3 regions of the Bacillus sp. P4_E1 genome follow, and region 3 is predicted to be linked to each of the others. Evidence: riboswitches for the same ligand, from Rfam matches in the RefSeq annotation. Region 3 holds a riboswitch; each other region holds the start of a gene.

Region 1 (10,252 bases), on a different contig from region 3:
ATGTCTTGAAGTGTAGCTATAGAAGGAGAGAAAACCTATTATAAATATGTGTATATAGGTAATCAGGTATTCTATATGTATATACATGTTGAACTATAATCTATCGTTATATGTTTCAACTTAGTAGACATTACATTTTGATGGTGAAATATTTTGTTTCTTTGATTATTTAGAATATTAACACTGGAAAGAACTATATGTCAATAATAAAAAGTGGAGTGTTAATTTCTTGGAATAATATATTGAAAAAGCAGATTTCCTCATATTAGGGAATCTGCTTTTAATATATTTTGCTAAAAAAACAATGGGTGTGGGTGAGAACACGATGATCTAAGTTGCATTTTATCCCGCATTAACGGGCAGTAAGATCCTCACCTCAAAATTCAGTGAAAGCAAAGAAGTTAGGGGGGATCAACTGCCCGTAAAAGCCCGATTGGTGAGGGCTGATTAAAGTTTCACTTTATTTTTCAATTTTTGCCCATTTGAAGTTTAATTGACCTGCAAAGTCTACTTGCACAATGCCTTTCACATAAGAACGCTCTAAATAAGATTCTCCTTTTTGGTAAAGAGGAGCAATAACAGAGTCCTTAAATAAGATTTTTTCTGATGCTAGTAACGCTTCCCAGCGAGCTTTTTCATCACCAGCCAAAGTAGTTTTAACTTTTTCAATTGTGTCATCAAACTCTTTATTAGAGTAATGATCTAAATTGTAAGGGTTATTCGTCGTAAATAGTTCAAGGAATGTAATTGGATCAGCAAAGTCAGGGCTCCAACCGTCAATTCCAATCTCGTAGTCACCTTTTAATAAGAGTGAAACTTGTTGTTTACGTGGTTGCGGTTTTATATTTACCGTTAAGCCATCTAAATTCTTTTCTAGTTGTCCTTTTAGGAACTCACCAGTTTTCTTCTCAAGGTCACCATCACTTGTTAATAATTCTAATGTTATCTTTTCAGAACCAAGTTCTTTTTTTGCTTTCTTCCATAATTCTTGTGCAGATGTTGTATCAACTTTTGTTAAATCGCCGTTTGCAGTACGGAAGTCTTTTCCATCAGGCCCTTTTGCAAAGTTTTTCGGCACGAGACTAAAGGTTGGTGTAGAGCCATCATTTAATAACGTATTTACAAAAGATTTTCGATCAATTGTTTGATCGATTGCTTGGCGTGCAGAAACGTTTTGAAGTACTTTGTTTTGCTGATTCATACGTAAAAACTGTACCCCTACGTTCGGACGTTCTTTAAAGTTAGCATCCTTTTTATATTTATCAACGAAGTCAGATGTTAGTTTTATACGGTCTAATTGTTTGGATTCGAATAAATTTACTTCTGTTGATTTCTCTTTCACAACGTTGAAATTGATTTCTTCGAGTTTGACATTATCTTTATCCCAATAGGTAGGGTTTTTCTTAAATTTAAAGCTTTGTTCATGCTTCCAATCACTTAGTGTAAAAGCTCCGTTGTACAAGATTTTGTTATCTTCTAAAGCGTACTTATCACCTTGTGCTTTAAAGAATTCCTCGTTGATTGGTAGAAATGTTGGGAACGCCGTTAAGCTAATAAAATACGGAACAGGGCGCTCTAATTCTACTTCAAACGTATGGTCATCAACTGCTTTTATACCAAGTTGATCGGATGGGAGTTCTTTGCTATTAATTTTTTTAGCGTTTTTAATATCCAGGAATAAAAAAGCATATTCAGAAGCTGTTGCTGGATCGACAGCTCTTTGCCAAGCGAAGACAAAATCTTTCGCTGTTACAGGTGTGCCGTTCGACCATTTTGAATCTCGTAAATGGAATGTGTATTTCGTTTTATCAGCACTTACTTCATGAGATTTCGCAACGCCAGGAACAGGTTTATTACCTTCACCAAGATTGTATAAACCTTCAAATACGTTTCTCATTACTTGACCAGAATCAGTATCTGTAGCACGAGCCGTATCCATTGTTCGAATCTCAGTAGGTGAAGATAAGTTTAAAACTTGCTTACTAGGTGCCTCATCTTTTGCATTTGCTCCGCTCGCTTCGTTTTTATAACTAACGCAACCAGATAATAAAATACTTACTCCTACAACTGATGCAATACCGGGTACAAACTTCTTTTTCATTTGATTTTCCTCCTAAATAGTTAATAAGATTGGATGATGATGAGGGAAATGAAAAACAAAAAATCCCTCTTTTCGTATTGAGAAAGAGGGATTTTTACGTACAAGTTATGCACCCGTATATAAACGAAGTCCCTCATTCTATCTTTCAAGCACAAAGCTTGCAGGAAGTGGCACAGTATTCAAAATGAACCTGCTGCCGAGGTTTCAAAGGGCCAGTCCCTCCACCTCTCTTGATACAATGAGAATAAATTTTATTAATTTTTGTGTTTCTTTGATAATTCAAAATCTTACACCTTAGATAATGAAGTGTCAATCAAATGGAATATAGTTCAAATTTTCAGTTTTATTAAAAATAAAAAAACCACTGCATATGGCAGTGGTTTCCCTACTAGAAGTTAAAGTTATCTGGATCTGGACCAACGCGATGATTTTCATTTAAAGCTTGAATTGCTTTCATATCATCCGAGCTTAATTCAAAGTCAAAGATGTTTGCATTTTCAATAATGCGGTGTTCTTTAATAGACTTAGGGATTGTTACAACTTCATTTTGTAGATCCCAACGTAAAATAACTTGTGCAGTCGATTTATTATATTTCGTAGCGATTTCTTGTAATGTTGGGTGATTAAGTAGCTGCCCCTGCATTAATGGTGACCAAGCTTCAAGCTGGATGTTATGTTCTTTACAGAAGGCATGTAATTCTTCTTGTGCTAAACGTGGGTGGTATTCCACTTGGTTAACCATTGGTTTAATTTCTGCAATTTCAAATACGTCTTGCAAATGGTGAATATGGAAATTACTCACACCGATAGCACGAACACGACCATCTTTATAAAGCTGCTCTAAAGCTTTCCATGATTCAGTGTATTTTTCTTTTACAGGCCAATGTACTAAATATAGATCTAAATATTCTAGACCTAATTTTTCTAATGTAGTTTCAAATGCTTGTAGTGTTGACTCGTAACCTTGATCACTATTCCACACTTTTGAAGTGATGAATAACTCTTCACGAGGAATACCAGATTCTTGAATTGCCTGTCCAACGCCTTCTTCGTTTTTATATATCGCAGCAGTATCGATACTACGGTATCCATTTTTTATAGCTGCTTTTACAGAATCAATTACTTCTGTACCATCTTCAACTTTAAAAACACCCAAGCCGAACCAAGGCATTTTCACGCCGTTATGTAATGTTGTATAGTCGTTTAAACTTGTTAAAGTCATATTAATTCTCCCTAGCTTTTTTATTGGTCGCTTCAACTGCTTGTTGAATGACTTCTGAAAAATTATTTTCATATAGAACTTTTAAGCCTTCAGCCGTTGAACCTCCTGGTGTTGTTACTTGTTCGCGGAGCATAGCTGGATCCTGATTTTGCTGGAGCATAGCGGCAGAGCCAGCAATCATTTGAATGACAAGGTGTTTTGCTGTTTCCTCATCAATACCATAGCTTTTCGTTGCTTCAATTAAACCTTCAGCAAAGTGATAGAGAAAAGCGGGTGCACTACCAGTAACTGCGGTAAGTTGGTGAACTTCCTCTTCGGTACAAAACTGTGAGGTACCGATACCTTTTAAAAGAAGTTGTAACGTTTCTTGATGTGTTTCATCTACAGAATGTCCCGTCGTATATAAGGAGATAGACTTTCCAATCCCAGCAGCTGTATTTGGCATAATCCAAGCAACAGGTGTCCTTTGGGGAAGTCTTTCTTCTAGATAAGATGGTCCGATTCCGGCAGCAACTGTCACGACAAATTGATTAGTTAGAAGAGGGGATAGATCCGCTAATAGCTGTTCATGTGCGACAGGCGGCATTGCTAAAACGATTGTATCTACAGATTTAATATGCTGTTTCCAATCTGTTGTAATCGATAGATCATATTGAGTTTGTAATTGCGTTAGTTTTTCTATGTTACTTCGGTTGGAAACAATAATTTCTTCGATGTATTCTTTACTTGTTGTAAGTAGTCCAGCAAATATAGCTTCTGCCATACGACCGGCACCAATAAATAAAATTCGATGTTTATTAGGCATATCCTTTATTCCTTTCTGATGAGAATATGTTATAAAAAACGATAACATTTTTAAGAGAATTTTGTAAAAAGAAACGGCTTATCGTAAGTGGAATAGATGAGTGGGGAGTTTTACAGGAGAAAATTTATAGTAAGTATAAGAGTTATTTCTTATACTGTTGATAGGGAGTTTATTACATATCTGGGGAGAGATAAATATGGTTAGAAGTCCACTTTTTTTACTCATTTCTAGTATTATTTGCATATTAGTTGGGTTCTATATCCGATCAAGTTATATTGAAATTTTCGCATCGGTTATGGGGATTATTAATGTTTGGTTACTTGCAAGGGAAAAGGTATCAAACTTTTTATTTGGGATGATTACAGTTGCGGTATTTCTGTATATTTTCACTACACAAGGCTTATACGCAATGGCAGTATTAGCAGCCTTCCAATTTATATTTAATGTGTACGGTTGGTATTACTGGATTGCGCGTAGTGGGGAGGAGAAGGTAAAACCGACAGTTCGCTTAGATTTGAAAGGATGGATTATTTATATACTTTTTATTTTAGTTGCTTGGATTGGTTGGGGATATTATCAAGTCCGTTATTTAGAATCGACAAGTCCATATTTAGATGCTTTAAACGCTGTATTAGGATTAGTAGCTCAATTTATGCTGAGCCGAAAAATCTTAGAAAATTGGCATTTATGGATTTTGTATAACATAGTTAGCATTGTGATTTATATTTCAACGGGCTTATACGTCATGTTAGTATTAGCTATTATTAATCTATTTTTATGTATCGATGGCTTGCTAGAATGGAAGAAAAACCATAAAGAGCGAGAACGTGTAAAAAATTATATTTAGAAAATAATTGTAATCAAAAACCCCCTGAAGCATATACGTTTCAGGGGGTTTAAATATAGTGTGAATTTATGCTTTTGTCATACCAAGCAATACAGCGCCGCCGATAATTAAAACACTACCTAGGGCAATAAAGATCAATTGACGTTTTGTTTTCTTTTCACCTAAGAAGACAATCGCACCGAATGTTGAGATAACGATTCCAGTTTGAGATAATGGGAAGCTTGTCGCTACTCCGACACGTGGTAATGAAAGAAGTAAGAATAAGTTTCCTGTTCCCCAAAGTAAACCAGATACAGCATTACGAATTGCATATTTGTTAAATGGTTTATGTTTAGACGTCAGTACAACCGCACCAACGAACATACCAACTGCCTGTGGTAAAATAGCAGACCAACCATCGATATTATACCAACGAATAATAATTACATATACAAGATAGCCGAAAGTAGAAACAATTAAAGTAAGAAGTCCCTTTTTCAATTGTCCTGGTGGCTGTGCATTTTCTTTATCATCTAGTGATGTGAATACTACACCAATTACGATTAATAGGATTGCAATCGTTCCCAGAACAATCGTTGTAGTAGTAGTCCACTCACGAAAAGCGATAACTCCAAAGATAGAAGTTGCAACAAGTTGCATACCAGTAGAAATAGTTACAGTAGTTGAAACACCTAGTTTTTCAACTGTTTTTAATTGGTTTACTTGTCCTAAAGCCCAGAATAAACCTGAAATAAAGCCAACAATCAAGACTGTCATTGTTAAAGTTGGTTGAGTAAATACATACATAGTTGTTGCGAAGAATAGAGCACCGATTGTCATACCTACCGTTTGGCTATATGCACCACCGCCCATTTTTACGCTTACTAATAAGATGTTTCCCCATGCGATTGCAGGAAGAAGCGCTAATAAAATGTCCATTACAAGACTCCCTTCGGTTTTCTATACCAATATAATTACATAGAGTTCTAACGATCGGTAATGCCCCACTAATAGAGTAGAAGATTACCGATCGCTAAAACAGGATGAAGAATTTACGATATAAATGCGTTTTCATTTCTTCATTTTTTGAAACACTTTCATATAATAACAGGAAATTACCTATTTTAGAAAGTGAATTCAAATAAAATGTATATTTAAATAAGGGAAAAAATTCAGTTATTAATCAAATCATTTTATTTTCCGGGAAATAAAAAGCAACTTTTGTCGAAAGTTGCTTTAAGAAGTAGTAATTCTTCTATTAATGAGTTGAATGCATAGTAAGAATAGAAGGGACATACTAATCGTTATGATTACAAGCGTCCAAGCTAGTTGCATATTACTCGCATCAATAGCCATATAAATCGCCGTTGGAATCGTCTGAGTTTTGCCAGGTATATTTCCTGCAAACATTAAAGTTGCACCAAATTCACCGAGTGCGCGAACAAAGCTTAAAATCATACCGCTAAGTAGTGCGGGGAATGCAAGCGGGAGTGTAACATGTAGAAAAACTTGATATTCACTTGCACCAAGATCGCGCGCGCCATCTTCAATTTGTACATTTGCGATAGAAAATCCTGTTTTTGCTGATTGGTACATGAGCGGAAATGCAACGACTGTAGAAGCAATGATAGCAGCAGTAGATGTAAACATAATGGACTGCTGAAATAATGATTCAATCCACTTTCCAATGGGACTGTTATTTCCAAAAATGATAATTAGAAAAAAGCCGATAACAGTTGGTGGAAGCACCATTGGTAATAAGAAAATAGTTTCTAGTAGTACTTTATATCGCCACGAGGAGCGCGCTAATGCTCGTCCAATAATCGTTCCTAAGATCGTAACGATTATTGTGGCGCACGCAGCTACTCGCAAGGATAGAAAGACAGGTGACAAAATTGCATCAAAGCTCATAGCGATTATGGCAGGATTGTAAATCCATATTTCTTAAAGATAGATTGTGCATCTTTTGATTGTAAATACTCATAGAATGAAGTCGCCTCTTTCTTATGCTTAGATTCCTTTATAACACCTAAAGGATAGTGGATTGGCTCATGAGAATTAGCTGCTACCGCTTCTACAATTTTTACCTTGTCTGAAACGAGAGCGTCAGTTTTATATACAATACCAGCATCAACATTACCTGTTTCTACATATGTTAACACTTGGCGAACATCTTTTGTAAATACGATTTTATTTTGAACGTCATTCCAAAGATTTTCATATGTGAGAGAAGCTTTTGCATATTTTCCTGCAGGTACAGATTCGGGTGTACCAAGTGCGATTTTCTTGATTTTCTCATCCTTTAAATCTTGAAGTTTTGTAAGAGCACTATCTTTTGGAATGACTAGAACTAGTTCATTTCCAAGAAGGTTTTTCCCTTCTTTTTCATTAATAAATCCTTTTTTAACAAGAGTTTGGAATTTATCCTCTGCTGCAGAGAAGAATAAATCAGCAGGTGCACCTTGCTCAATTTGTTGTTGAAGTGCACCAGAAGCACCGAAGTTAAAAGAAAGTTGAATAGTTGGTTCTTTCTCTTTATATTGCTTTTCAATTTCTTTTAATGCATCTTGTAAACTTGCAGCAGCTGATATAGTCAGCTCCACTGATTCTCCCTCTTTAGCAGCTGACTTTTCTTCACTTGAACAAGCTACACTGAATATAAGAAGAAAAGAAAGTATAAGTACCCCAATGGATCGTAAAGTAAATTTGTTCATAAAAAATCTCCCTTCGTTTACTAAATTAATTATAACTAATTATAACTAGTTATAACTAGTTATAATTGAATATAATTTGAACGATATAGTTGTTTTTAAAAACTAGGAGAAATATTCTTTTCTTTGTTACAATGAAGGAAGAAAGTGAGGAATCGTCTATGGATCATCATTCCTACACAACGGAAGAAGTAGCAAAGCAATTAAAAGTATCAAAATTAACTGTATACGACCTAATTAAAAAAGGAGAACTTCCTTCTTATAGGGTTGGTAGACAAATGCGCATTGATGCAGCTGATTTAGAACAATATATAAAGCAAATGAAAACAGGGAAGGTACAATTTACTCCTGTAAAGAAGGACGAAATTAGTAGTTCGAATACACGCATCATTAGTGGTCAAGAACTAACGTTAGATATGTTGGCAAAGCATATAGAAAATCGATTGCCAAATTCTAATATATTGAGAGCGTATCAAGGTAGTTTAACGAGTTTAGTGAAGATGTACCAAGGAGAAGGAAGCGTCGTTAGTTTACACTTATTTGATGGTGAAACGGGTACATATAATGTTCCTTACGTAAAACGTATTTTAGTTGGACAACCATATATTATGATGAATTTATTAGCAAGAAATGTTGGGTTTTATGTGCAAAAAGGGAATCCACAAAATATAAAAACATGGGCTGATTTAGCTCAGTCATCTATACGATTTGTAAATCGAGAAAAAGGTTCTGGTATTAGAGTGTTAGTGGATGAGCAATTGCGAATTCGAAAATTAAGTAAAGAAGATATTAACGGGTATGAATGGGAAGAATCGAATCACCTTGGTGTTGCCTCGCAAGTCGCGAATGGAAAAGCTGATGTTGGGGTAGGATCAGAAAAGTTTTCCCAAATTGTGAACGTAGACTTTATTCCAATAATGAAAGAACAGTATGATTTAGTACTTCTGAAGAATAAAGAAAATGATGAACTTATTGAGGTTATAAAAGGAATTTTGCAATCTGAAGAGTTTCACAATGAATTAAAAGCAATTGGTGGATATGATATAAGCAAAACAGGCCAAATTATATATGAAACAAACTAAAAAGCTGCTTGTCTATAAGACGAGCAGCCTTTTCTATATAAAGGGGGTTGGGGAAACGAATTGTTAAACGAGACTTTGAGCAAGTGTGTAAATGAAAGCTGTAAGAAGAGCTGCTCCACTTGCAAGTCCGATAAAGTGAAACTTTAATCAGTGAGGGCGGGGTATCCCTCGCTGATTATTAGCCCTCACCAATCGGGCTTTTACGGGCAGTTGATCCCAAACCTAACTTCTTTGATTTCGCTGAATTTTGAAGTGGGAGTCTTACTGCCCGTTAATGCGGGATAAAGTCTGATTTGTTGAAAGTAATGTTGTTCATTATAATCTCTCCTTATTTGTTTAATGTAGTTGCGACTGCTTTTGCATCGACAAGTGCGGATAGCACCATGCCCATTGTATTGAAAAATTTATTTGATTTCATTTTGTTCATCATGCGTATCCGCTCCTTTTCGAATTGTTGTTGCCCTGCTTTCTGTCTTAATTATATGAAATATAGCAGCCTGCAACTATCGAATTGGCTTACGTAAGACTTACACTTTTGTAAGAAAAAAAGACATTCGTGTAAGAATGTCCTTCAAAGCATATTGATATGATGGTGCTCTTTAATTGTTTTTAAAAAGCTGCGCATCGAATTGGTCATGTAACTATCTTTACGGCGTATGAAAACAGTTGAAATACTGCCGTATTTCTCCGGAATTGGATGGCAGTGGACTTTACCTGCTGTAGAAAGGTGCTGCACCGCAGACTGGGGGACGAGTGTAATCCCAAGACCGAGCGCTACGCTATTTAATATAGTTTCTAATATGTTAAACTCCATAATTCTTTTTGGTAACAAACCTTCATCTTTAAGCCATCGTTCAAGCTTGGAACGGTATCCACATCCTTGATTAAAAACGAGTAGGGGCGTCGTAGTAAATTCTTCTATATGAAAAGCTTTATTTTGTGTAACAAGCATTAATTTCTCAGTACTAACATCGTATTGTTCAATTAGTGGATGTTTAATAGGACCTGATATAAAGGCGCCATCTAATTGATGATCGAGTACTTCTCTAATAAGCTCTTCCGTTAGACCGGCTTGTAATGATAAATCGACATTTGGATAGCTTTTATAGTAAGAAGACAAGATGGTAGGTAATGTACTGACTGTTTCGACTGTACCAATTTTTAATATGCCAGAGGGTGTTTCACTATCTAAAAACACTTGTTTTAGCTCTTCAACATCTTGCAAAATTTTATGAACGTAAACGAGCATTTTTCTTCCTTCAGCTGTTAAAGTCATGCCTCGCTTATGACGGTAAAAGAGAGGTGTTTTCAGCTCGTTTTCTAATTGTTTAATACGTGCGGTTACATTTGATTGTACATAATTTAATTCCTTTGCTGCGCCGCTTACACTACCGCGGTCGGCAACGCTCTGGAAGATTTGTAAGTCTCGTAATTCCATTTTATGCTCCTCCTTGATGTTAACTATCATTATAAATGATAGTTAACATCATTTTGAATCATTTTAC
Region 2 (10,252 bases), on a different contig from region 3:
CCCTAGAAACTTTAAACCTTTTTCAAGATTTCCTCTTAGTACGTCTTCACGTACAGGCGATCCTGTATATATTACTTTTTCTTTCGGTAAATGTTTCGCTGCTTCTTCAAATGTAACAAATATTTTCGAGGCAAAACGGAGCGCAATTTTATTTGCTAGTCCAGGTGTCATATCAGATTCATGTAATAAAACTGGCACTCTATTTAGCCACCCTCCTATTACGACTGGTACGGATACGAAACCACCTTTTGAAAAAATAACATCCGGTTTTAGTTTACGAATTGTTACGTACGCATCCATAACACCCTTCATCACGAGAAAAGGATCTTTTATATTTTTTAAATCAAAATAACGACGTAGCTTCCCGCTTGCAATACTATGGTATGGGATTCCTTCTTTTTCTATAATCGTTTTCTCAATCCCTTGATGAGAACCAATATAAGAGATATCCCAGTTCTGCTTTTGTAAATGTGGAATAATTGCTAAATTAGGTGTTACATGCCCGGCCGAACCGCCACCTGTAAAGACTATTTTTTTCATACGTCTCCCCCTTCTACACTATAGTACACTAAAATACCTTGCCTCAGGGTGAGAAAATACCATAGCCGTTACAGACGCTTCTGGCTCCATCATAAATCCTTCTGTTAATGAAATACCTATTTCTTCTGGATGAATTAAGCGAAATAATTTTTCTTGATCAGCAAGTTCTGGGCATGCTGGATAACCAAATGATACGCGTATTCCTCTATATTTTGTACGGAATCTCTCTTCCATCGTCAGTTCAGGTGAATCTGGAATTCCCCAACGATCACGAATGAGCATATGTGTTTTTTCAGCAAGTCCTTCTGCTAATTCAAGTGCTAACGACTGAATCGCATGACTGCGTAAATAATCTCCCTTCGCCTTCCACTCCTCTGCAATATCTCGAACCCCTTCTCCAACGGTAACAGATAAGAAAGCGACATAATCCATCTCATCTCCAATCGGGCGTATATAATCTCCTAAAGTACGGTATGGTGCTTTCCCTTGTCTCGGAAATTCAAATCGCTCTATAATACGTGTGTGATCTTCCGGATCGTATATAATTATATTTTGTCCATCACTTTGCGCCGGGAAAAATTGATACACCGCTTTTGGGCGTAACCAAGATTGTCCTTCTTGTAATAATTCATCAATTAAATCATTTAGCTCATGTGCTCTTTTATCCCCTTCTTGCAAGAGTTTTTTTACGTTTCCTTTTAACCCAAGATGGTGTCCAATTAACATTTGTCTATTTAAAAACGGTGCAAGATGAAGGGCAGGAATATCCCGTAATACAACTCGTTTCGTCGAATCTGGCACTATAACAGTTGCTTTTGGCAACGGCTCAATAACTGCGGGAATTTCTATTTTTTTCTCCTCTTGTTTCACAATATGAAGATGGCGTTCCTTTTTATCTCGCTTCATCTTTTCACGTTCTTCTTCTTTTTGTAATTTGTTAATAATATCAAGACCTGTCATTGCATCACTTGCATAACATACGAGCCCTTTATAAGATGGAGAAATACGATTATCTGTAAATTTCCTCGTTAGTGCTGCACCACCTACAACAATTGGAATATCAATATTCGCTGCTTTTAAATCTTCAGCAGTCGTTACCATTTGTTGCGCTGATTTTACTAACAAACCAGAAAGGCCAATAATATCAGGTTTCTTTTCTTGTACTTCTTGAACAATTCGATCCGAACGAACATTAATTCCTAAATTAATAATTTCATATCCGTTATTTGATAAAATAATTTCAACAAGGTTTTTCCCAATATCATGTACGTCTCCTTTAACAGTCGCTAATAATACTTTCCCTTTTTTTGCACTCTCACTAGATTCCATATGTGGCTCTAAATAACTTACGGCAGCTTTCATACTTTCAGCACTTTGCAATACTTCAGCAACGATAAGCTCATTACCATTAAATAATCGCCCCACCTCATCCATTCCTGTCATAAGCGGCCCGTTAATAATATCCAGAGGTTTTCGTCCTTCTGTAAGCGCGAGACTTAGATCTTCTTGTAGTCCTTGCTTCGTACCTTCTACAATATAATTTGCCAGTCGTTCATCAAGTGTTAGCGTTTCTTGTATAACGACATCTTTCTTTTTGGCAACACGATAAAAGTTTGTAAATTTTTCTAACGTCTCTTTCGTCGTTTCAAATAATAATGCATCCGCAAGACGTTTTTCTTCCTCTGGAATTAACGCATAGCGTTCTAATTTTTCCGTATTAACAATCGCATAATCTAATCCTGCTTTCGTTGCATGATATAGAAAGACAGAGTTTAATACTTCACGTCCAGCTGGTGGTAAACCAAAAGATATATTACTCACACCTAGAATCGTTAAACATTCTGGTAACGCTTCTTTAATAAGACGAATTCCTTCTATAGTCGCTGCCGCTGAACCTATATATTCTTCATCACCTGTTCCTACAGGAAACACAAGCGCATCAAAAATAATATCAGATGGGCGTATACCATACTTTTTCGTTAGTAATTCATAGCTTCTTTTAGCAATCTCTATCTTTCTTTCTGCACTAACTGCCATACCATCTTCATCAATTGTCCCTACAACTATCGCAGCACCGTATTTCCGAAGAAGGGGTGTCACTTTTTCAAAACGTTCTTCTCCATCCTCTAAATTAATAGAATTGATAACACCTTTTCCTTGAATATAAGTAAGAGCTTTCGCCATAACATTTTCATCTGTTGAATCAATCATAATCGGTACTTTTAACACTTTCGTAACTTCTGCCAAGAATCTTTCCATATCTTCTATTTCATCACGATCAGGGTCTGCCATACAAATATCAATAATATGAGCATTTTTCTTCACTTGCGCTCTTGCCACTTCAGCAGCCTCTTCAAATTTCCCTTCTGCTACTAATCTTTTAAACTTACGCGATCCAATTACATTCGTCCTTTCTCCAACAAATAAAGGCCTCATAGAATCATCATATTGCAACGCTTCTAGTCCACTAATTCCATGTCCAACCCTTTCATGATGCTCACGAGGATTAATCGAGGCAAGCGCCGATTTCATTACACGTATATGTTCTGGTGTTGTGCCACAACAACCACCAATAATATTAATCCATCCTTCTTCAGCAAAACGTTTTACTTTTTCAGCAAGTGACGCTGGAGATTCGTGATAATGCCCATCTTCATCAGGAAGACCAGCGTTTGGATAACACGAAATATAACACTCCGATAAATCAGATAGGGAACGTATATGTTCCCTCATAAATTCTGGACCAGTAGCACAGTTTAATCCAACCGATAATGGCTTCATATGCTCTACCGATAAATAAAAGGCTTCGATCGTTTGACCCGCTAAAGTCGTTCCCATCGGTTCAATTGTTCCAGAAATCATAATAGGTACTATTTTGTTTAGTTCTTCAAACGCCGATTGAATTCCAATGTACGCAGCTTTCACATTACGCATATCTTGACTCGTTTCAACGAGTAATACATCAACTTCTCCTCTTAATAGTCCTCGCGCTTGCCTTGTATAGGCTTCAATTAACTCTTCAAAAGTCACACCACCTGTAACACTAATCGCTTTCGTCGTTGGTCCCATCGCTCCCGCAACATACACTTCTTTCCCACTTTCTTTAACCGCTTGCTTCGCCAAAAGCGCTGCCCTTTCGTTTAACTCTTCATCTAAATGAGACAATGCATAATCACTTAATACAATATTTGTTGCACCAAACGTATTCGTTTCAATAATATCTGCTCCAGCTTCAATGTAGACTTTATGAATATTTAAAATAACATCCGGTCTTGTTTTTACTAAATATTCATTACAACCTTCGTATTCTTCTCCTCCAAAATCTTCCGCTGTTAAGTCTTCTTGCTGGATCATCGTTCCCATTGCACCATCTAATATTAAAATTTCATGTTGTAATCTCTCTTCTATTCGTTTCATCAATTAATACCTTCTTTCACTTCTTGCTTTTCTCTCACATATTTCACGAGATGTTCTGTAATTTCATATTTTAAAAACGGTGTAATAAGATAAATACCGTTAAAGTATTTCATCGCCGCATCGATCAACTCTTGTGAAATACGAATCCCTTCCTCTATGGCTGCCTCTTTCGTTTCATGTCCATCCATTCTTTGTCTTATCTCTTCAGGAAGAGTAATACCCGGCACTTCAAAATGAAGAAAATCTGCGTTCCGCTTACTTACTAACGGCATAATTCCAATAAAGATAGGTTGTTCCAAATGCTTTGTCGCTTCATATACTTCTTCTATTAAAGCAACATCATATATCGGCTGCGTTAAGAAATATTCAGCACCAGCATCAATTTTTCGTTCCATTCGCTTGACCGCTGCTTTTAAATGCCTTACATGAGGATTGAATGCACCTCCAACAGAAAATCTTGTTGCCGGACCAATTGATTTCCCTAAAATAGAGCGTCCGTCGTTCATCTCTTTAATCATTTTAATGAGCTCTATCGATGACAAATCATATACAGAAGTTGCACCTGGGAAATCACCAACGCGCGCTGGATCACCAGTTAAAGCTAGCACTTCCTCCATACCTAATGCTGATAATCCAAGTAAGTGAGACTGTAGTCCAATGACGTTATGGTCTCTACACGTTAAATGCGTCAATACTGGAATATCATGCTTCGTTAATAATGCACCCATAGCCATATTCGAAACACGAGGAGATGCTAATGAATTATCTGCTAGAGTAATAGCATCCGCTCCAGCCCTTTTCAGTGCTCTTGCCCCTTCAAAAAAACGCTGCGTGTCTAACGTTTTCGGTGGATCTAATTCCACTACAACTGTCGTTTGTTTCTTTGCCTTTTCTGCTAGAGTAACATGAGCTCTCGAACGCTTCTCATGTGTATGGACCACTTTAGGCCTTTGAATCGTCTCCTTTGCTATTACAGGTGCAACATTTAGAGTAGCACGTTTCATTCCTTCAATATGTTCCGGGGTAGTACCACAACAACCACCTAATAAACGAATACCTTGTTCAATAAATTTCGGTGTCATTTCTTCAAAATACGCTGGACTTCCCTCATATACGTAACGCCCTTCCACATAATTCGGGAGACCTGCATTCGGATATGCTGATAAATAGCCATTTTGAGGAATCGATATCATTTTGAAAGCTTCCGTCATGTGAAGCGGGCCTAGTTGACAGTTCAACCCAACAACATTGGCACCGTAATCTAAAAGCTGTTTTAATATTTCATTGACATCATTCCCATTTTGAGTCGTACCTGCCTCATGTAACGCTAACTGAGCAACAATCGGAATATTCGTTTGTTTACGCAATACTTTAACCGCATGCAATAATTCAAATTCATCATAAAAAGTTTCTAATAGTAATCCATCAACCTGTTCTTCTAGTAAAGCACCTGCCTGCTCAAGTAACATAAATTCTCGCTCTATATCAGTCGTTGTAACAGCACCAATATGTTTCATACCTCCAATTGTCCCTAAAATTGCATTCCGATCTGTTACTGATGCTTTCGCAATATTCACTGCCGCTTTATTAATTTGGACAACTTGATTTTCTAGACCATACATGCGGAGTTTCGCTTCATTCGCACCATACGTATTCGTTTGAATAACATCTGCTCCAGCAGCTACATATTGTTTATGGATCGATATAATTAAGTCCGGATCAGACAAATTCAATTCTTCAAAACTACTTTGTAAACCATGCGAATGTAATAACGTTCCAACCGCACCATCACCTATTACAATTCCTTTTGATAATAAATCTAGTAATTTCACGAATCTCCCTCATTTCTATCAATATAAAAACCCCCTCTTCACTTTGAAGAGGGGGACATAATTGTTCCTCCTCTTATTATGCAAAACACACGTTTTGCAGGTTTTAGCACCGTTTCAAACATTTAGTTTGAAGGTTGCCGGGTTTCACAGGGCCTTTCCCTCCACCGCTCTCAATAAGAGTTTGTCTTTATTATTTTATTTATGTAGCTAAAAGGAAATACGTTCCCCTTTTAACAATGTTTGTTAATTTTTTATAAATTTAGCACGCACTAAAATAAAAGTCAATGACACTTGCGGAAAAATAAAAATTATTTAAAATAAAGTTGCAATTCAAATATCTTTTGTTGTAAAGTTAAAACCATAATAAAATTTCATACGAACATTCTTATCTAGAGAGGTAGAGGGACTGGCCCTTTGACGCCTCAGCAACCATTAACATTCATTCGTTAATAAGGTGCTAATTCCAGCAAATTGTGAAAGATTTGACAGATGAGAAGAAGACTCTATTCAATCCGAAAGCCTTCTTCTTAGAAGGCTTTTTTTATTTTCACTTAGTCGTTCACTTTAAAAAGGGGGAATTTTCACATGTCAACAATCGAAACAAAACTAGCACAAATCGGGAACCGTAGCGAAGCTACAACAGGAACGGTTAATCCACCTGTTTATTTCTCAACTGCTTATCGTCACGAAGGAATTGGTAAATCTACTGGATTTGACTATTCAAGAACTGGAAATCCGACTCGTGGCCTTTTAGAACAGGCAATTGCAGACTTAGAAAGCGGTGAGCAAGGGTATGCCTGTAGTTCAGGAATGGCGGCTGTTCTCCTTGTCCTTTCACTATTCCGTTCCGGAGATGAGCTTATCGTATCTGAAGACTTATACGGGGGAACATATCGTCTATTTTCCGAACATGAAGACAAGTGGAATATTCGATGTAGATACGTAGATACACAATCTATTAAACAAATTGAGCAAGCAATCACATCTCAAACGAAGGCTATTTTCATAGAAACACCGACTAATCCATTAATGCAAGTAACTGATATCGTAAGTGTAGCAAGTGTAGCGAAAAGGCACGGACTACTTCTTATTGTAGATAACACGTTCTATACGCCTTATATACAGCAACCATTAACAGAAGGTGCAAACATCGTCCTTCATAGCGCAACTAAATATTTAGGCGGTCATAACGATGTACTAAGCGGACTTGTCGTTGCGAAAGGGAAATCTCTTTGCGAGGAGCTTGCTCATTATCATAATGCCTCTGGTGCTGTCTTAAGCCCGTTTGATTCATGGCTATTAATTCGAGGCATGAAGACTTTAGCACTTCGCATGAAACAGCATGAAGAAAACGCTCATGCAATTGTTGCTTATTTAAATGATGAAGATGGTGTGACAGATGTATTTTATCCAGGAAGAGGTGGTATGATTTCATTTCGCCTTCAAGATGAAACTTGGATTAATCCTTTCTTACAATCTTTATCCTTAATTACATTTGCTGAAAGTCTTGGCGGTGTCGAAAGTTTAATGACTTATCCAGCAACGCAAACTCATGCCGATATTCCAGAAGATGTTCGAACAGCACGTGGTGTGTGTAATCGTCTTCTCCGTTTTTCAGTCGGCATCGAAAATAGCAACGACTTAATTCAAGACTTAAAGCAAGCAATTAAACTTGTAAAAGAAGGTGTAAGAATATGAGTTATTCCATAGATACGCTTTTACTGCATAATCAATACAAGCATGACTCACATACAGGAGCTGTTAACGTTCCCATCTATAACACATCAACATTCCATCAGTTTGATGTAGATGCTTTCGGAAAGTATGACTATAGTAGATCTGGAAATCCAACACGTGAAGCTCTTGAAGATATCATTGCTTTATTAGAAGGCGGGACAAAAGGATTTGCCTTTGCATCAGGCATTGCAGCCATTTCTACTGCATTTCTCCTTCTTTCACAAGGTGACCATGTTCTTATTTCAGAAGATGTATATGGAGGCACTTATCGAATTGTTACTGAAGTTCTCTCCCGTTATGGTGTTTCACATACATTTGTTGATATGACCAATGTGGAAGAAGTAAAAGAAAACATTAAACCAAATACGAAGCTCTTTTATGTAGAAACACCTTCTAACCCACTTTTAAAAGTGACAGATATTCGCGCTGTTTCTAATCTTGCAAAATCTATTGGTGCTCTTACTTTTGTTGATAATACATTTTTGACACCACTATTTCAAAAACCGCTTGATCTTGGCGCTGATGTCGTTCTTCATAGCGCTACAAAGTTTATTGCTGGTCATAGCGATGTCACCGCCGGATTAGCTGTCGTAAAAGATGAAGAACTCGCTCAAAAGCTCGGCTTTCTACAAAACGCTTTTGGTGCTATTTTAGGACCGCAAGATTGTTCTCTCGTGCTTCGCGGCATTAAAACATTGCATGTACGTCTCGAACATTCAGCTGCAGGTGCCAACAAAATCGCAAATTTTTTACAAGAGCACACTAAAGTTCAAAATGTCTATTATCCTGGCTTACAAACACATCTTGGATTTGACATTCAACAATCTCAAGCTACATCAGCCGGAGCTGTCCTATCTTTCACTTTACAATCAGAAGACGCACTCCGCCAATTTTTATCAAAAGTAAAATTACCTGTCTTCGCAGTTAGTTTAGGTGCTGTCGAATCGATTCTTTCCTACCCAGCTAAAATGTCACATGCAGCTTTATCACAGGAAGCACGTGATGAAAGAGGGATTTCCAATTCATTACTCCGTTTATCGGTTGGCCTTGAAAATGTTGACGATTTAATATCCGATTTTGAAAATGCCCTTTCTTATGTAGAAGAACCTGTAAATGCATAAAGGGAAGAAACGAAGCTGTGTACGAATAATAAAACTCTTCAAGAAATAAAATAGTTGTTTAAAAAGATGAACTCTAGAATAAATGACTGATGACTTGATTATTCTAAGATGTATCAGTTACATCCAAACATTTCATTATCATCATAATCAGCTTCTTTTCTTTTAACCTGTTATATATTCTATATATAACATTATAATTCCTTTGTCATATTATTTTAAAAATTTTGTATATTCATTTGAAAGAATAAGAAAATCATGATAAAATTGTGTTACGAATATATCTATATCTTTCAATTTTTGAAACGCATCAAAATTTTCACTCAAAAATGTCATTTTACAAAACTGTGCAAATTTATCTATTTTATTTACATCAGGGTCTCTTTTCTTACAATTTCTTTACTTTAGGACTTTTTTTCTGCAACAACTGTTTTCTTTTCTTTGATTTTTTGGTATGTATAGTATGGTATAACAGCTCACACGGAGGTGGAAAAGAACATGTTAGAAACCTTTCAAAAAGAAATAGAACTATATGAAAGCAATGCAGAATTATTGAAAGTGCTTGCTCATCCTGTTCGCTTATGTATTGTAAAGGGATTAATTGAACGTGGCCCAAGCAACGTTTCTACAATGTACACAGGCTTAAACATGCCACAATCTACAATTTCACAGCATTTAGCAAAGTTAAAAAGTGCTAAAATCGTTTCTAGTGAAAGAAAAGGATTGGAAATTTACTACAAAGTAGAAAACGAAACAATCATTCAACTCGTTCGCGTATTATTAGGTTAGGGACCTATAGACAGAGAAAAAGAGTGTATTCTATATTTTTCATCTCATATCTTTAATATAAATATATATCATGAGAGAAAATATATAATGCTACATAATTAAAAGTCGTATTAAAAAACAAGACACAGAAAATACTGTGTCTTGTTTTTTTCATATTGTTAAATATTGATTCAAAAGTAAATTCTTCATATCTTTTGTGTGTATAACAACATCGAAAGCATTACCTAATCCTCCGTTCAAAATCATAGAGCGAATAGCTCTATTTAGTTTTTGAGTTTCAGAAAAAGGGTTGGTATCTTGATGGCTAGCAAGCTGATCTAATATTCCTGCTGCTAACAAAAACTCTGATTGCTTCCTATGCCATATCGTATTAATTCCTTGTAGCTCAAAATTCATCTTCAACTCATCCCAATGAACATGCGTAGTAAGGTCCATTTCTCCTGGATATGCAAGAGGATTACGAATTAGCTTGTGCTTATAATATCCTCTTAAACTTCCTTCACGATGTGCAGGATGCATCCATTCTTCTTTTGTATATCCATAATCAACTGTAATACATATACCTTTCTGAAACCATTTCGCAATCTCTTCTATATACTCTTCCATTGCAATAGGCACTTCAAAGCGCTGCCCCTCAGCAATATGAATGTTATATTTCAATAAGTAACGACCGACTCTTTTCTCTATCGGTCTAAATACTTCTGTAAGGTTTCCCTCATCTGTATACGTGATACGTACTTCATACAAAATTCCATTTCTTTTCTCAACTATCTCAACAGGAAACGCATCAAATAATTCATTCGAAAAAATAATTCCTTC
Region 3 (10,252 bases):
TTCAAATACACCGATCGTTATTAAACCAGCCAATGCCACAAGTAAATAAGCCAGTCCACCAAATAATCGATTAGGAACTGGTTTAAATGCTTTTTTCGGCAAATGTGGTGCTACACGTGCTGCATACCACCCAAACGTATGAAGCTCCTTCATCCTTTTGCCCCTTTCTTATGCCGCGCCCCGCGCAACTTGCATATATCAATTCTTGCTTCCAGATTGATTTTACTACGTGATCCAAAAAGCATTTATCATAAGGAAAATATACTCACTCTATCGTCACTTAATTTTCGCTTTTATTATCAATGAAAAACATTTCTCTCTTTACTCTCTATCAACCTTTCCACATGATGAATCATAACAATAGAATTTCTATATTGTCAACAACTTTTATGACCTAGTAATAAAAGTTGGTTATATTTTTATAATTATACTTTATTTCACTAAAGAAAAAGCATAGATTTCATAAGGCTTTATCAGCTATATATACATATCCACTTAAACAACATAGACTCTATCTTATTCAAGAACTCTCTATGTAATCAACAAATGGAATCACTTGAATTTATCTTTATATAAATCCTACTTCTTCATACTGCCCCAATAAAATAATTATATTAAAATATTTTTTCTTTCGTTTAGTAAAAATAGAACGCTACGAAAACAACATACATGAATTCCATATAATATGGAAATATTAAAAGGAAAATTGTTCTAATTTGGAGGTTTTCAAAATGACAGATGACACATTTCCGCAGTTACCATCATCCTATTGGATTGAATCTACTCAATTTCCTACTTTTCCTCATTTATCCGAAAATATAAAGACAGAAGTTGCTGTTATCGGTGCTGGTATTACAGGTATTACTACTGCCTATTTACTTGCAAAAGAAGGCATCGACGTTGTTTTAATTGATTCTGGTCTTATTTTAAACGGAACAACTGGGCATACAACAGCGAAAGTAACAGCACAACATGATCTTATTTACGACGAATTAATAAATCATTTCGGTGTGGAAAAGGCCAGGCTTTACTATGAATCAAATAATCATGCTCTACAATTCATAAATGAAACTGTTCAAACATATAAAATCGACTGTAATTTCTCAAATGAAGATTCCTATTTATATACAACTACCGATAACGGATTAAGAAATTTATCGAAAGAATATGAAGCTTATCAAAAATTAAATATACCTTGTGACTATGTTCAATCTCTATCGATTCCTATTCCAATACAATCTGCACTTGTAATGAAAAATCAAGCACAATTCCATCCCCTCCTTTATTTGAAAACACTTTTAGAAAAGTTTGTGGAGATGGGTGGCAAAGTTTATGAACAAACAACAGCTATGGATGTGGAAAAAGGAGATTATCCACAAGTAATTACAAAGGGTGACCATCGCATCACTTGTAAATATATTGTCTCTTGTTCACATTTTCCTTTTTATGATGCTAATAGCTTTTTCTTTACGCGAATGTACGCAGAACGCTCCTACGCCCTCGCAATAAAAGCAAAAACGGATTATCCAGGGGGCATGTATTTAAGTATCGATGATCCAAAACGCTCCATACGTTATACGACAAGCAATGGAGAAAAGTTGATATTGATTGGCGGAGAGAGCCATAAAACAGGCCAAGGAATTAATACGATGCTTCATTATGATGCACTATATTCCTTTGCTGAATCTACTTTTGGAGTAGATGAAATTCCTTATAGATGGTCAGCGCAAGATTTAATCACGCTAGATAAACTCCCTTATATCGGACATATTAACGAAAGGAATCCAAATATATTTGTGGCAACTGGATATCGTAAATGGGGAATGACGACTGGAACTGCAGCAGCTCATTTACTGAAGGACTCCATTCTAAAAGTCCACAGCCCATATAAAGAACTGTTTGCACCATCACGCTTTCATGCAAATCCGGATATAAAAACTTTCCTCTCTCAGAACATTGATGTTGCTAAACACTTAATTGAAGGAAAAATTGAAACCGCATTACGTAAGCCAGAAAATCTTGAAGTTGGCGAAGGTTCTGTTGTACATGTCAACGGTAAACGAGCAGGTGCTTATAAAGATAAAGAAGGAAAATTACATATCGTCGATACAACTTGCACACACCTCGGCTGTGAAGTTGAATGGAATAGCGGTGATTGTACTTGGGATTGCCCTTGTCACGGTTCCCGTTTTTCAATTGATGGGGATGTTATGGAAGGTCCAGCAGATCAACCATTAAAGCGAGTTGATAACGAATAAAAAACAAAAAAGTTCAACGGGAATCCTGTTGAACTTTTTTATTTTTCATGACACCTTTTCATATAAATTTCGACATACGCAGGGAAATATTAACATTAAATAAAATAAAATAATATATTCATCTACAAATAAAAGGAGTGAATACTATGCAACCTTCTGCTCCACCTCATCTAGAATCTACAGAAACTATCTTTTCAAGTTCTATTACAAAACTTGTTGTTTTTATTTGTTGGCTAGCCATTCTAGCTGACGGATATGATTTAGGTATTTACGGCGCCGTTCTGCCAAAGCTCCTAGAAGACAAAAGCTGGGCACTATCACCAGCCCACGCTGGAACAATTGCCAGCTATGCTTTATTTGGGATGTTTATTGGTGCTATTCTAGTTGGAACCATTACAGATCTAATTGGACGAAAATGGACACTTATATGCTGTTTAGCCCTTTTTTCTATCACAATGGGCTTAGCTGCAATTGCTCCTTCTCCTGAATTATTTGGGTTATCTCGATTTATCGGAGGAATCGGATTAGGCGGTGTTATCCCAACGGCTTCAGCACTTACTGTTGAATATTCACCAAAAAAACGGCAATCTTTTATTTATGCTCTTATGTTTACCGGCTATCCTTTAGGTATCGTGTTAGGCGCTATTTTATCCATGTTCATGCTAGAAGATTTCGGATGGAGAGTTATGTTTGGCATCGGAATGATTCCGCTACTCCTCATTCCTTTCATTATTCGTTATTTACCTGAGTCCATTCAATTTTTATTATCGCAAAATCGACAAGAAGAAGTGAATAAAATTCTTAATCGCTTTCAAATTGAACTCCATGTAAAAGATGAAATTCCTGAAACACCATCTAATATACAAAAGAAAAATGGATTTCTTACGTTATTCTCAAAAGATTACATAAAAGCAACACTACTTTTTTGGCTCACTTATATAATGGGAATGTTTTTAATATACGGTTTAAATACTTGGCTACCACAGATGATGCGCCAGGCAGGATACCCTCTTGGATCTAGTTTATCATTTCTACTTATACTAAATATTACTGCAGCTATCGGTGCAGTATTTGCTGGAGCGATTACCGATCGTATAGGAGCAAAAATTGTTATTAGTATCTCCTATCTTATGGCAGCCATATGTATTGGACTATTAACAATTAAACCATCTGTTACAATCATTTATCTTTTAATTGGTCTTGCTGGAATTGGATCAGTCGGTATTACTCAAATATTAAATGCTTATGTAACACAATACTTCCCATCACATATACGAGCTACCTCCTTAGGCTGGGGACTTGGACTTGGCCGAGTTGGTGCGATTGCTGGCCCTATTCTTGTCGGTATTATTATGACAATGCAATATGACTTGGCGTGGAATTTTTACTTATTCTCCTTTGCAGGTCTTATCGCAGCTATATCTGTTTTCTTTATTCCTACAAAATAAAGTGAAACTTTAATCAGCCCTCACCAATCGGGCGTTTACGGGCAGTTGACCTCCCACCTAACTTCTTCGCTCCAGCCGAATCTTGAGGTGGGAGTCTTACTGCCCGTTAATGCGGGATAAAAAAGAGCACAAACTCACTTGTGCTCTTTTTCATATACTTCAAACAACATATTTCGAAATAATGTATTCAAACTCTCAATATCAATCCCTAATCCCTTTTCAATCCCTTTCACGTATTGCTCATAATAATCAATTTGTTCTTCTAAAAATTGATTTAACACCTCAATTTTCAATCCAACATCTAATTCCGTACCTGCTTTTTTCTTTATTAACAACTTTTCAATTTCATCTAATACACTAGGCTCGACTGATAGTTCCATAATTAACCGGTCAAATTCTACTGGGGGCAATGTCCCTTTCTCTTCTAACCATTTACAAGCTAAAATAGGACGTAATACGTAAAAGTACTTTTTCAACTTTACATTTTCACCTTGTAAAAATTCACGATAGTTTTTTGAAGCCATATGTAAGTAATGATATATCGTTGATTTCGGATTAAAATCCTTTTCACTCATTTGCTGAAACTGTTCTGGAAGGTTCGAGTTTTTCGAATAAAAAATCGGCGATCGAATCCATTCGAGTAACGCTGGATTTGACTTTGCAAACAGTTGCAATGCCTTTTTAATATCCCAACCACTTATGTCTAAATCATCACTAATTGGATATTCGATTACATCACGCTTATCATGAATTGATAAATACCATTCTACTGGATGTATATAAACAAACCTAACATCATAATCGCTATCTTTCGATGGGAATCCCCAAGCACGACTCCCTGATTCCACTGCAAATAAAATTTTCACATCATTCTCTTTTTCAATTCGTTCTAGTTCTAATTCAATTTTCTCTCTCATTTCATACCATCTCCATTTTTTGATTATTTCCCTGGTAATTCGACAAATATACGACTAATTTTACTATATACCAAAACAGCTGTCAGAAAATTTCTGACAGCTCAATAAAGCACCTATTTTTTCTTTTCCATTACAGTAGCAGTAATTCGTTCAAACTCTTTTTGAATTTCCTCTTTATATGCATCCACTTTTGAAAAATCCATAGCAGCAATATAAATTCGTTCTAATTTATCACGAACTGATTTTGCTTTTGCTAAGAAAGACATCGCCTCATTCATTTTTGCTTTATATTGAATGGAAACGTCACGAATTTCTGTAGCATACTTCTCATCCGTCCCTGGTTTAACAATAAGAGCATACATATCTATAATCTCATCACCTTCGCGACTTGGAAAATATTCATGTGGTGCGGTACTATCAAAAATTGCAAATCCTAATTCTCTTACGATAACCATATCAAGACTATTCGGGTCAAATCCGCAATGATATACTTCAACGTCAAACCCTTTTTCTTCTGCTGCCTTCGATAACTTTTTAAGCATTGTTGATTTTCCAGAACCCGGGCGTCCTTTTATAAAATAACGATGTGGTAATCCTTCTGTTAAATTAGGAACAAAATCAACTGCTCCTTTCGGTGTAGCAGCTCCTAAAAAACGATGTTTCACAATCGATTGTTCTCCCTTTTTATCTGCAAATAATTTCTGAATTAGCTGTTCTGTTAGTTCATTTGCTTTATTAAAATCAATGTTATTAATATATATTTTCTCCCACTCATCATGTATAACTAACGCCTCTTTAAAACATCCGTAAGCAGATTTGAAAGCCTTGCCCGCTTCTAATACAAACCGTTCAATTTCTAACTTCTGCTTTCTTAATTTATCTGAGTCCCAAGCAACTCCTAAATTTATATACTCTTCAATAACTCCTGGCATTTTCGGCTCAATAACATGCGGTGATGTTCCATCAACAATTCCTACTTTTAATTTCGGAATAATCACTCCATCAACTGACTTATTATCAGAAGAACAATGCAAAAGTTCAATATCATATCCTTTTTCAACCCATTCACGACCTATTGCCTTAATTAAAGAAGATTTTCCCGTTCCTGGACCACCCTTTAAAATAAACAACCTATCTAGTCCTTTTAAATTCTCTTCGTATAAATTATGAAATCCTCTAGCTGTATTGCCACCAGCATAATAATTCAATACATTCCCTGTCACTGCACTCACTCCTTCGCAACAGTCTACTTACATAAGCTACAATATGCGAGCAACTTTATTTGGGTGAACACCTAATTTGTATTGCACGAAAAAAGGAAATGAATTACAATTTAAATATCACAAATATTCCGAATTTAAAACCGAATAAACCTTTATCAAGAGAGGCAGAGGGACCGGTCCTTTGAAGCCCAGCAACCTCAGTTTATGCAAACTGAATAGGTGCTAATTCCTGCAAAATGCATTGCATTTTGGAAGATAAAACTCAACTAGTATGTAAAGCTCATCTTTCTTGATTATGAAGGGGGGGCTTTTTATTATTTGAAAAAAATATATTGGAGGTATGTAAAATGAAAGTAATTGATCTATCACAAACGTTTGAAAATAATATGTCTCAATTTCCTGGAACACCAAAAATCCAACTAGAAGCCATTACAAGCGTTGAAGAAACAGGTTATCAAGTTACGAATTTTCATTCTGTCGTTCATGTTGGTACGCATTGTGATGCGCCTGCTCATTTCATTTCAGGCGCAACCACTATTGATCAATTACCCCTAAATCAATTTGTAGGCGAAGCTGTTCTTATCGATGTGACTCATGTTCAAGAGCGAAAATTACCTAAGGAAGTATTACATACTGTCGACATAAAAGAAGGCGATATTGTCATTTTCCATTCCAATCTATCTAATAAATGGAATACCGAAGCTTATGAGAAAGAAGCGTTTTATCTTTCCGAAGAATTAGCTGAAGAACTAGTTCAATTAAAAGTAAAATCTGTCGGTTTAGATTTTATTTCTCCTGATGAGGTAACGACAGAAACATCACCGATTCATCACATACTGTTAGGAAATAATATTTACTTAATTGAAAACTTAACAAACTTAGATGCCATTAAAGCGAAACGATTCTTTTTCTCAGCAGCACCTTTAAAAATTAAAAATAGTGACGGTGCTTTCGCAAGGGCATTCGCTGTTATTTTTTAAACATGGTCTACAAAAAAAGCAAAGATCACTTTTGACCTTTGCTTTTATATTTTTTATTTAAGTTAAAAAAGAATTGCTCCACCTTTGGTCGTATCCACGCTAAATAATCTTTATCTTTCTTCTTTGTACAAGCTATCTCTTCTCCATCTACCATTTCGACAAGTTCTAGCTCTAACAGTTGCCTCGTAAATGCTACCATATTTACTTCTTCTGCTGGATATTCTTCTTTTAATTTCTCCTCAATTTCTCCCAATAAAAAACCGTCACGCATCATTGCTAGTGCATCAATCCAAAGTGGCGGCATTTCATATGTCTCTCCTGTAATCGTATCTTTTACAATATAGTTCTTTTGCTCTTTTCGAAATTGAATCGTGTGTAAACATACAGTCGAATTTAATGTTAATTCCATCATACCACCCCTTTCATCATATCCGCATAGAAAAAAGGATGCGCGTGCACCCCTTCTTTTCTTTTCATAACACTACTGAACCGTTACATGAGCTAAAAGCTCTATGTCGATATTTTCCTCCATTATAAACGAAGTTTTTTATAAAAAAAACCCTTCTTGAAACATTTTATAAAATGTTTATATTTACACAACAAGAACACTTTTCTGAAAAGTAATTTCGTCTAATGCACTACACTGTTGGTAAATAAATTTCTACTTTCGTTCCTATCCCCATACTACTTTCAATCGCGATACTCCCTTGATGTTCTTCAATAATTTTATATGTAATCATTAATCCAAGACCTGTACCATTCTCTTTTGTTGTATAAAAAGCTTTTCCGATCTTTTCTATTTTCTCATTTTCTATCCCAAGACCTTGATCTTCAACAGAAATACACAAGTTCTCTCCAGCTTTTTCATATGCCAGAATCCGAATATTCCCGCCTCCTGGCATCGATTCAATTCCATTTTTGATGATGTTTAACAACACTTGTTTTAATTGCTTATCATCACCATTTATAACGGGTAAATTTCCATCTACTTGCAAATTAAATTTAACTTTATATTGAGTCGCATAGCTTTCCATTAACTGTACAACATATAAAAGGATTTCCCCTATATTACACCATTCATAATTTGTTGGTTTCGGTTTTCCTAATAACATCAATTCACTAACAAACCCATTAATTCTCTCAATTTCTTGCAGCATAATCTCATAGCTCATCGTATCTTCAGGATTTCTTTCTTTTTGAATTTGTGTAAATCCTTTTAAAGCTGTTAATGGATTTCGAATTTCATGAGCGATTGTTGTAGACATAGTCCCAATAACCGCTAAATTTTCTGTCTCTTTCATACTGTTCATCATCTCAACAACTGTCCTTACATAAGATTGAAATCTCTTTAATAAAGAATGCGAAATGATGAAAAAGAATATACATAATACAAGCGGAATCACAACTTTTACATCTTGTAATATCAAAGTAAAAAATACATATTTTCCAATTACACTACAGGAAACGAAATAAAAATATTTTCTGTTCACGAAAATCGGTGCAAATAAAATTAAAAATATTTCAACCATATTTCCATTTTCAAAAACACGATCACTGTGTAAATAAATCATTAAGTTATTAATAAGATCAATAAGCATGTACCCAATTAAAAATAAGTATTTCACAAAATATACATAACCTTGTTTTTGAAGATATATTGAAATAGGAAATAAAGATATTACTAATATATATACACCTATTCCCATACCACCTTCTGGCCACCCTACCCTTGCTTCATTAATATTCATAGCGGGATAAACAAAATAATAGATAACGTCATATAAAAAGAATATAATATAGAATAATAATATAAATACTTTTAAAGCTTCTCTTTCTTCATAAATCAAGCTCTTGTATTTGTTCATATAAAAACTCCTCTTGATCAATACAAAAAAACATTTCAAGTGTTATCTCTTTAAATTATAATTATGAAATTGCTTTCAGAGCAACATGTAACCTTCTAATACTAAAAGGAAGGAGATACAGCTCCTTCCTTTTCAGTTACAATTTATATCCATCTTACCCTATCATTTAGCAATCCATCTGTAAAATTATTATGTCCTACTACAAAATCCTTCATATATAAATTTAAATATTCCCCATACTTACTTTCAGTATTTAATAATAATTCTTCTACATAATAAGCGCCTTGTCCAAAAGTATCTAACAGTAAACTACATAAGCCAGCATAAATTCCACACCCTACTTGGAAGTACGTCGCATTTGTTTTATATTTTTGAAAAACTTGGCTACTATTCATTACATTATACATGTATGTCTCATTATGTTCATAAACGAGTAACACACCGACTAAATCTTCTCCTATAATATCATCTTCTGCTGGATTAAATACTTTACGATTCCAATTCCATAAATCTTCCACTTTATCTAAGTTCTGTCTAATTAAGTTTGTTGTATACTCATTGATCCGATAAAGAAAACCCACTTCCATATTAAAAGATTTCCCTAAAATTAAAACTTCTTCATGTGGCATTAAGCAACCATAAAATTCTTTTTCACCTAACTTTACTTTATACTCTGAAGCATATACATCCTCATAAAAGTAAAGTGGACGATGATGACTCATATACATAGGATAACTCCATATCGCTTCATCAAGAAAACGCTCAACTGCCCATGATGCATAAAGTGTATGAGGTTTTATAAGCTCTTTATCATTCAAAAATGAATTATCATGTTCTACAATATAGCATGCTCGCGGCTTTTCATTTGGACGTTCTTTCATAAGCTCAACAACCATCCATTGAACAACACCAGGATTCATACCTGAGCCTATAATCGCTCTTGTATTTGTAAATGTTTCTTTCTCCTTCTCAAACCTCGTATACCTTTCCGTAAGCTGAAAACCAAGTAAACTATCGTCTTGATCTACTGCCTCATTTTCCAAAGCCGAATTAATATAACAAATGCCAAGGTCATTACAACAACTCAGTACCCTAATTGTATCTGCACCTGAAACATCAATAACAACCTTCGTTCTTTTTTCCTTTAAATGATGTTTAAATTTGACTACATCTTGAAGGTTTATTTCATATAAAAAAAATTGCTCTTTCAAATTTGGAAACAACTCATCATAATAACTTTTATCTTTTTGTTTTATATCCACCAAATGGAAGTTCACATTCTTTATCACTTCATAAATTGGATCTTTTTCATTTACTACCGCTTGATTCAAAATTGCTAACACTGCTTTTGCTGCTCCGCCAGCACTGCCAAGTAATGTAATCGAAAACGAATCTGGAAACTGCTCCACAAACAAAACCCCTTTAATAAAGTAGTTGAGCAGCACTTCCTCAAAAGTGAGTTGAATACACAAAAAGGTAGCTCGTACACCTTTAGTACAAGATTGCCCCTTCAAAGATCACACTAACATACCTATATGATATTCAATTCATTTCCCCCTCA

The links. A riboswitch is a leader RNA that binds a small molecule or an ion and turns the genes downstream of it on or off. The one in region 3 is predicted to bind S-adenosylmethionine.
Region 1: linked by a shared signal. The riboswitch ahead of AC1DS7_RS23575 (peptide ABC transporter substrate-binding protein) and the one ahead of AC1DS7_RS14790 (cyclase family protein) in region 3 are both predicted to bind S-adenosylmethionine.
Region 2: linked by a shared signal. The riboswitch ahead of metI (cystathionine gamma-synthase/O-acetylhomoserine thiolyase) and the one ahead of AC1DS7_RS14790 (cyclase family protein) in region 3 are both predicted to bind S-adenosylmethionine.

What each region holds. Positions count from the first base shown of each region.
Region 1 covers NZ_JBFUIV010000021.1:47,350-57,601, reverse strand. Annotated here, with positions in the region: gene AC1DS7_RS23575 (peptide ABC transporter substrate-binding protein) at 461-2,101, opposite strand; SAM riboswitch class I at 2,237-2,341, opposite strand; gene AC1DS7_RS23570 (aldo/keto reductase) at 2,490-3,323, opposite strand; gene proC (pyrroline-5-carboxylate reductase) at 3,325-4,128, opposite strand; gene pnuC (nicotinamide riboside transporter PnuC) at 4,325-4,975, shown strand; gene AC1DS7_RS23555 (GRP family sugar transporter) at 5,042-5,893, opposite strand; gene modB (molybdate ABC transporter permease subunit) at 6,191-6,865, opposite strand; gene modA (molybdate ABC transporter substrate-binding protein) at 6,871-7,668, opposite strand; gene AC1DS7_RS23540 (substrate-binding domain-containing protein) at 7,800-8,747, shown strand; partial or broken gene AC1DS7_RS23535 (DUF3948 family protein) at 8,811-8,891, opposite strand; gene AC1DS7_RS23530 (LysR family transcriptional regulator) at 9,319-10,185, opposite strand.
Region 2 covers NZ_JBFUIV010000006.1:240,086-250,337, reverse strand. Annotated here, with positions in the region: gene AC1DS7_RS11335 (undecaprenyldiphospho-muramoylpentapeptide beta-N-acetylglucosaminyltransferase) at 1-540, opposite strand, end outside; gene metH (methionine synthase) at 559-3,957, opposite strand; gene AC1DS7_RS11325 (bifunctional homocysteine S-methyltransferase/methylenetetrahydrofolate reductase) at 3,957-5,789, opposite strand; SAM riboswitch class I at 5,860-5,969, opposite strand; SAM riboswitch class I at 6,172-6,285, shown strand; gene metI (cystathionine gamma-synthase/O-acetylhomoserine thiolyase) at 6,375-7,487, shown strand; gene metC (cystathionine beta-lyase) at 7,484-8,647, shown strand; gene AC1DS7_RS11310 (ArsR/SmtB family transcription factor) at 9,143-9,433, shown strand; gene AC1DS7_RS11305 (class I SAM-dependent methyltransferase) at 9,584-10,252, opposite strand, start outside.
Region 3 covers NZ_JBFUIV010000009.1:147,763-158,014, forward strand. Annotated here, with positions in the region: gene desB (Delta(10) desaturase DesB) at 1-153, opposite strand, end outside; gene AC1DS7_RS14770 (FAD-dependent oxidoreductase) at 732-2,258, shown strand; gene AC1DS7_RS14775 (MFS transporter) at 2,405-3,706, shown strand; gene AC1DS7_RS14780 (nucleotidyltransferase domain-containing protein) at 3,841-4,623, opposite strand; gene AC1DS7_RS14785 (PRK06851 family protein) at 4,737-5,846, opposite strand; SAM riboswitch class I at 5,996-6,108, shown strand; gene AC1DS7_RS14790 (cyclase family protein) at 6,194-6,826, shown strand; gene AC1DS7_RS14795 (hypothetical protein) at 6,852-7,235, opposite strand; gene AC1DS7_RS14800 (ATP-binding protein) at 7,465-8,691, opposite strand; gene AC1DS7_RS14805 (hypothetical protein) at 8,835-10,100, opposite strand.